DNA from 2 places in the Enterococcus sp. AAFC-DPL-6103 genome. Region 2 is predicted to be linked to the other one. Evidence: riboswitches for the same ligand, from Rfam matches in the RefSeq annotation. Region 2 holds a riboswitch; the other holds the start of a gene.

Evidence for each region. Region 2 has a riboswitch for magnesium ahead of AC4BC3_RS05840 (FtsW/RodA/SpoVE family cell cycle protein). Riboswitches for the same ligand answer to the same signal wherever they lie in the genome.
Region 1: another riboswitch for magnesium. It lies ahead of mgtA (magnesium-translocating P-type ATPase); the one in region 2 lies ahead of AC4BC3_RS05840 (FtsW/RodA/SpoVE family cell cycle protein).

The regions. Positions count from the first base shown of each region.
Region 1 is NZ_CM177102.1:454,307-458,181, reverse strand. It holds gene mgtA (magnesium-translocating P-type ATPase) at 1-2,132, opposite strand, end outside; M-box (ykoK) riboswitch at 2,506-2,682, opposite strand; gene ndk (nucleoside-diphosphate kinase) at 2,881-3,336, shown strand; gene AC4BC3_RS02220 (helix-turn-helix domain-containing protein) at 3,801-3,875, opposite strand, start outside.
Region 2 is NZ_CM177102.1:1,197,338-1,201,212, forward strand. It holds gene AC4BC3_RS05835 (ABC transporter permease) at 1-1,199, shown strand, start outside; M-box (ykoK) riboswitch at 1,528-1,695, shown strand; gene AC4BC3_RS05840 (FtsW/RodA/SpoVE family cell cycle protein) at 1,810-2,952, shown strand; gene AC4BC3_RS05845 (FtsW/RodA/SpoVE family cell cycle protein) at 2,930-3,875, shown strand, end outside.

The DNA of each region.
Region 1 (3,875 bases), 740 kb from region 2:
CAAGAAACATCATAGATTAAATTCAAGAATAAAATTTGTAAAGGTAACATTGGTAAGAATGGCAAAAAGGTGCTAGCAATCAAAACAGAAAACATATTTCCAAAATTTGAGCTAGCCGTCGCTTTGATATACTTCATAATATTACCAAATGTTTCGCGACCAGCTAAAAGTCCACGTTCTAAAATCATCAAGTCTTTTTCTAATAAGATGACATCTGCTGATTCTTTTGCAATATCAACAGCTGTATCAACTGAAATACCAATATCTGCTACTTTCATCGCAGGGGCGTCATTGATGCCATCTCCCAAGAACCCAACTGTGTGTCCATTATTTCTAAGCGCTGTAGTTAAGCGTGCTTTTTGTTGTGGGTTTAGTTTTACAAAAACATCATTTTCATCAACGACTTGTGAAAGTTGGTGATCATCCATAGAAGCAATTTTTTCACCGGTAATTAGCTCATCGATTTCTAAACCAACTTGGCGACAAACAGAGCGTGTTACTAGTTCGTTATCTCCAGTTAACACTTTAACAGCTACTCCGTGATCCTTCAATGCTTGTAGTGCTTGTTTCGTTGTTTCTTTTGGTGGGTCAAGGAATGCTAAGTAACCAATCAACACCATATCTGATTCATCTTTAACCGAGAATTCTCCAACTACACTTGGATTTGTTTTTTGTGCCACACCAATTACGCGTAATCCATCTTCATTAAGAGCTGTTACCTTTTCCAAAACTTCCTGTTTTCTTTCCTTCGTTAAAGGTGTAACGTCTCCTTCTAAATCGATAAATTTAGAAATACTCAACATTTCTTCAATCGCGCCTTTGGTAATCATCTGTGTCTTGCCTGTTATATCTTCTACAACAACACTCATTCGACGACGTTCAAAATCGAATGGGATTTCATCTATTTTTCTGTAACGAGTATTGGTTGTATCAAGTGTTTCTTCAGCTTCATCAATAATTGCGACATCAAGCAAATTTTTCAAACCCGTTTGATAATAACTATTTAAATATGCATGACGCAACACTCGGTCGTCTTCAGCACCTTCACAATTCATGTGATATTCTAAGATAATTTTATCTTGAGTTAATGTTCCTGTTTTATCTGTACATAAAATATCGATCGCGCCAAAGTTTTGAATTGCACTCAAATTTTTGATAACTGTTCCTTTTTTTGCCATCACGCTAGCGCCCTTAACCAAATTGGTTGTCACGATCATTGGCAACATCTCTGGTGTTAAACCAACTGCAACAGATAGTCCAAATAAGAACGCTTCTAGCCAATCTCCTTTAGTCAATCCATTGATGACAATCACAGTTGGGGCCATCAATGCCATAAACTTAATCAATAGCATTGATGTTTTGTGGATACCCAATTCAAAATTTGATTTGATTGGTTTTTCAAATAACGTTTGTGCTACATGACCAAACAACGTTTGGTTTCCCACGGCTACGATAATTCCTGTGGCACTTCCACTAATTACATTACTTCCCATAAACGCTAGATTTTCATAACTTGTTTCATTTTTACTCCCGTCCGTTGCAACTAACGCATTTTTTTCGACAGGATAACTTTCGCCTGTCAAAGCTGCTTGAGAAATAAATAAATCTTTTGCAGAGAGTAATCGCATGTCTGCAGGAATCATATCACCCGCAGATAATCGTACCAAGTCACCACAAACGATTTCTTCCATTGGAATCTCTTGGTATTTACCTTGTCGCTTGACAGCGGCTGTCACTTTTACTAATGATTTTAATTTCTCAGCTGCTTGATTTGAACGAACTGACTGAATCAAGGTCATTGTCCCACTCACAATTACCATACTAAAAATAATAATTACGCCGAATAAATCCTTCTCACCTGGAGCTGGTAATAAATATTCTGTAATAAACGAAATAATCCCTAAAGCAATTAGTACTAAAGTAAATGGTGTAATATAAGCTTTCAATACTTCAATTAAAAAAGGTGTTTTCTTTCCATATGAAATCGTATTATCTCCGTAGAGTTCTTTTGATTGTTCAATTTGTTCTGTACCCATTCCTTTTTCGCTGCTATGGAATAAGTCGAATAATGCACGTTCGCTTTTTTGTGCAAAACTTGCATATAATTTTTGCGTATCTTTCTTTTTTTCCATTGTCAATCTCTCCCTTGTATCAGAAAAACAGACATTTACTGTACTGTTTTTCCTATTTTTCGGGTCAAGAGAGAAGCATTTTTACATAAGTGAGCTGAAAACAGATAGATAATAGTTTCAGCAAACTGTTACTTTTCTCTTGTCCCTTTGGTTTCGGTAAACTGTCATCCATTTGTTCTCATCTCCCTTACGCTTTCATAAATCTGTTCTTTTTCTTTACAAAAATCTGCTCGTACTTGCCACATCAATGTCCCAACAAAAATCAGCTCCCTTAATTTTTGGATTACTAACATTTAAGCTGTTAGGTTGACAACAAAAAACCTTTCGCCAAAAACTCAGCGAAAGGTTGAAATAAGCACAGCAAAAAGAAGCTATTTCGATCTCATCGTTGAGTTTTGACACTATACAACGTAAAAAGCAAATACCTTTGCCTTTAGCTACCTTATGAAAAGCCTTAGATCGACAATTCCTGTTCTACCCATTGGCGTCTCTCGACATTTTTGGGCAGTAGCCTGTGTTTGTATAGGAGCCTCACCTAACAAATCTTATTTAGTTTTCCAGTGGTTACTGTAACAACGATTGACAGAAATGTCAAATTTATTTTCAAATTTTTTGCTTTTTCACAAATGAAGCACATTTATTTTCCTGGATCATTTAACAAAAAACTATGTTTTTTTGAATTTCATTTGTCATAAAAGCTTTTCATTACTATAATGAAACTATAGTAATGGATAAAAGGAGTGATCTTATGGAACACACGCTTGTGATTATCAAGCCAGATGGTGTCCGCCGACATCTAATTGGTCGTATTATTCAACGATTCGAAGAAAAAGGGTTAACAATCGTTGACATGAAACTAGCAACAATGACTCCTGAGCTTGCAAAAGAACACTATCAACACTTAGCTGGTCGTAGTTTTTTCCAAGAATTGATTGACTACATGATCTCTGGTCCTGTCGTTTATCTTGTACTAGAGGGTGATGACGTTATTGATATTGTCCGAAAAATGGTTGGCGCTACGAAGGCTGTAGATGCAATGCCCGGCACGATTCGTGGAGATTTTGCACTTCCTGGAACAGCAAACATCATTCATGCTTCAGACTCTCGTGATGCTTCAAAAAATGAGATTGCTCGATTTTTCCCATCAACACCTTATCAATACGAACAGAAGGATTTGCTAGAAAGTAGCAGTTCTCCATCTTAAAACACACTACCAAAAGCTAGGATATTCCACTCCTAGCTTTTTTGTCCCAACTAGTTCCCGAACATCGCAATTCAACAACCCACTTTTTTCAAAGAAAATCTGTCAAAATAATCTATTAAGTATCTTTTTTGAATCATTACCATCCTTTTCTGGTTATCCAAATATTCTTTCTACTGATCATTTACCTTACTTCAAAAGATAGCTCTTAGAGCCTCAACCTTATCTACGGTATTCCCAAAGCAACTTCTTTAGCAATAAATCCTCTTTTCATAAAAACATGAAAAACTATTTTTAGAAAAACATCCTTATTACTTTAAGCTAGGCGCTTTGCGCCACAACCTTTATCCACTGTGCTTCAAAAAAAGCCCTTCCAAACTCATCTAAATTATTCAAGAATCTGAGAAGTAATTTCTGAAATTATATTTTTATTTATTGAACGAGACATTTCTTACACGGCCTTTTTCTCAGGGTAAAAGTACGCGAAACTGTTCTTCCAACTGCTTACGCTGCTGTTTGCCCAAACTATATTCCAAAACAGA
Region 2 (3,875 bases):
AAGCACCAAAACCTGGAAAAAGAATTTTGTTAGAATACATTACACCTTTATGGAGCCGATTGAGTTTTAATCAAAAAGTGACGTACAGAAATCTTTTTCGCTATAAAGCTCGAGCAATTTTGACGATTCTTGGGATAGCAGGCTGTATGGGCTTAATGGTAGCTGGGTTCGGGTTACAAGATTCCATTGGTGGGGTGGTGGATGTTCAGTTCAAGCAATTGAATCACTTTCAAGGAATTGTTACGATGAAAGATGAGGGAGATGTCCAAAAAGCGAATGAAGTGCTGAGGGCTCATGACCAAGTCAAAGGTAGTATGAATGTTTTTGCTGATCAAGTGAAATTCAAAAAAGATGGGGTCAGTGATTTAAGTGCATCGTTGTATGCTTTTAAGGATACAGATCGTGCTAAAGATTATTTCACTTTGAAAAAAACAGACAAAAAAACAACCGTAGAGATCCCCAATGGTGGAGCAGTTGTCACGGAAGGTGTAGCGAAAGCTTACAACGCGAAGGTCGGAAGTAATCTGACGATTCAAGATAATGAGGGTAAAAAAGTAAAAATAAAGATTAGTGGAATCGTTGAAAATTACTTAGGTAATACAATTTATATGGATCAAAACTACTATCAACAAGTCATGGATAAAGATTTCACTGAAAATACGATCATCTTCAAAAGTCATGAAATGTCTTCTCAAGATGAAACGAAATTAGCGAATCAATTACAAGCTACCAATCAAGTGACAACAACGACTTTTATGAGTACTCAAGCAAGTAAACAAGCTTTTGCTAGTGATAATTTACGTCCAGTCGTTTTGATTTTTATTGTTTTATCAGGCACGTTAGCCTTTGTCGTTTTGTTTAATCTGACGAATATCAATGTATCAGAGCGGGAACGAGAATTAGCGACAATCAAAGTTTTAGGATTCTTTGACGGAGAGGTCACGATGTATATCATTCGGGAAAACGTCATCTTTACTTTGGTAGGGATCTTATTGGGCTGTGGTATTGGTAAGGTCTTGACATGGTTCATTATTACGATGGCTAGTGCCGACAATATGGCTTTTCCACTTTTGATTCCGAAAATGGGCTATTTAGTTTCAGGCGCTTTGACGATTATCTTTTCTGCTATCGTGATGTTCATCACGCACAAAAAGTTAAAAGAAATTGATATGATTAGTGCTTTGAAATCGAATGAGTAAAACAAAAAAGTTTTGTCTGTCACTGTTAAGTGCCTGACAAAACTTTTTTACGTTAGAGTTGAATGTACTGACCTAGTTCTTAAAAAGAGTACAAGATTAGCTAGTCTGATGGCGAGGTAAGAATAGACCTGTGTCTTTTTACATAAACAGATTTTTCAACAAACTGCTCTATCATTATTTACTCTCACTTCTGAATTTGGCTTATTTTTGGCCAAATATAAATTTTTTCTAAATGATTTCATAAGCAACTCTAAAGAAGATTTGGTTTTTTACGATTTATTTTGATATTCTTCGAGAAAAAAAGTAATATTTTTATGAAATTAAATATAAGTAAACTTGTTAGGTGAGGCTCCTAAACAAACACAGGCTATTGCGCAGAAACGTCGAAAGACGCCAATGTGTAAAATAGGAATTGTCGGATTAAGGCTTTTCATAAAATAGCTAAGAGTAATTCTTTACGTTGTTTAGTGCTAAAACTCAGACGATGAGATTAATTGTGTGGGACACCAGATTTGTTAGTTTTTTTGCTAACGTTTGGTGTCCTTTTTTTAAGGCTATTTACTGTTTCTCTCCCGTCTTAAACAGGTGCTTAAAAAGGGGAGAGAACATTGTGAGAAAAAGAAAATCGATCGACTGGCTATTATTATTACCATATTTAGGCGTAAGCGTAGTCGGTCTCTTACTTGTGTTCAGCGCAAGTTCGTACAGACTGACAGTTGAGGGTCAGAATGCATTATCGCTGTTTTATAAGCAAGCCATTTTTATAGGAATGAGTTGGTTTGTGATTGCTGGCATTTATCGGCTAAAAAAGAAAATTTTATTAAAAGGATTCCTTGCCAAAAGTCTGCTGGGTTTGGGAATCGTTAGTTTGATTTTGGTTTATGTCATTGGTGTAAATATCAACGGTGCACAACGATGGGTTTCGTTAGTTGGTATTCAATTTCAGCCTTCTGAAATAACAAACGTTGCATTGATTCTTTATCTAGCGTATTTTTTTCGGGTGGAACGAAGGAAGGAGGAAATGTGGGTACCTTATGCTCTCGTTTTATTTAGTGGGTTGCTGATTTTATTTCAACCGAAAGTGACAGGTGCAATCATTCTTTGGGGAATCGCACTAGTCATCATTACGACAGCACAGTTGCCTTATCAGTTTTCAATTGCCATTTTTTTCGCAACAATTGCAGGAGTTGCTGTGGTAGGAGGAACAATCCTTTTTCTAGGTAATCATGATCTTTTGCCAAATTTATTCATGCATACCTATGACCGTATTCAGTTAGTGAGAGATCCTTTTTTAGATCCTTATGGAAAAGGATTTCAGATGAGTCATTCCTATTATGCGTTATATAATGGTGGTTTTTTTGGCCGCGGGTTAGGAAATAGTATTACAAAAAAAGGATATTTACCAGTAGCAGAAACAGATTTTATTTATTCGATTTTAGTAGAAGAATTGGGAATGATCGTCGGACTAATCGTGTTAGCACTTCTTTTTTTAATCATTCTTCGATTATTTATGTTAGCTGCAAAAGAAACTAGTCAACAAATTAGCCTGATTTATTTTGGTGTCGGGACTTTGTTGCTCTTACAAACAAGTATTAATATTGCAAGTATCTTAGGAATGATTCCAATGACGGGAATTCCATTACCATTCATCAGTTATGGAGGAACAAGTTATTTGTTCTTATCGATTGCTTTAGGAATCTGTCTAAAATTCTCTTCGGAGGTAAGTGTAAATGGTCAAACGTTTGAGCAATGAGTTAAATTATTCTCTGTTTTTGCCAATTTTCCTTTTTTATTTGATGAGTATCGGAGTGCAAGCAATAGCTGCTGATTTGGATGGGGTCGATGTTAGGCGTATTGTCTTCAAACAAACGATTTTTTGTCTAGTTTCATTTATCTTGCTAGTTGCGACTAGTAGAATTCCTGCAGCAACTTTACTAAGATATGCACCAATTTTGTATGTGCTGTCACTGGGATTGATGGCTCTCTTATATTGGTTTTATGATCCATCAATGTATGTTTTAACAAACACAAAACGGTGGTTGCGAATCGGCTCATTTTCTTTCCAGCCTTCTGAGTTGATGAAACTAAGTTTTATTCTTTTTATGGTACGTCTGACAGTTCGTTTTGAAATGGAATGGCCTCAAAAAAAATTAGCAAGAGATTTGAAAAGTGACTTAGGTTATTTAGGAAAAATTGGCATGTACAGTTTACCTACCTTTTTGTTGATGTTTCTGCAGCGAGACTTTGGGACAAGTTTAGTTTTTATTGCGATTCTAGGTGCGCTGTTTATTATTGCTGGGGTACATTGGAAAATCTTGACGATCATCACAAGCATCGGTGCAATGTTAGGTGGTACATTGTTAGTTCTGGTGTTCAGCGAATGGGGAAACAAGTTGCTCTACTCTTTACATTTTAAGACCTATCAATTAGATCGTGTTCGCGCGTGGATCGATCCATTTCAATATCGTGACACGATTGCGTATCAGCAAGTTCAAAGTCTTTATGCAATTGGTAGCGGGGGATTATTTGGACGTGGGATTAGCGGGATCTCTGTGTATGTGCCAGTTCGAGAATCAGATATGATCTTTACCGTAGTTGGTGAGGGCTTTGGCTTTATGGGCGCGGCATTTGTTATTTTTCTATATTTTTATTTGTTTTATCAAATACTTTCTGCAG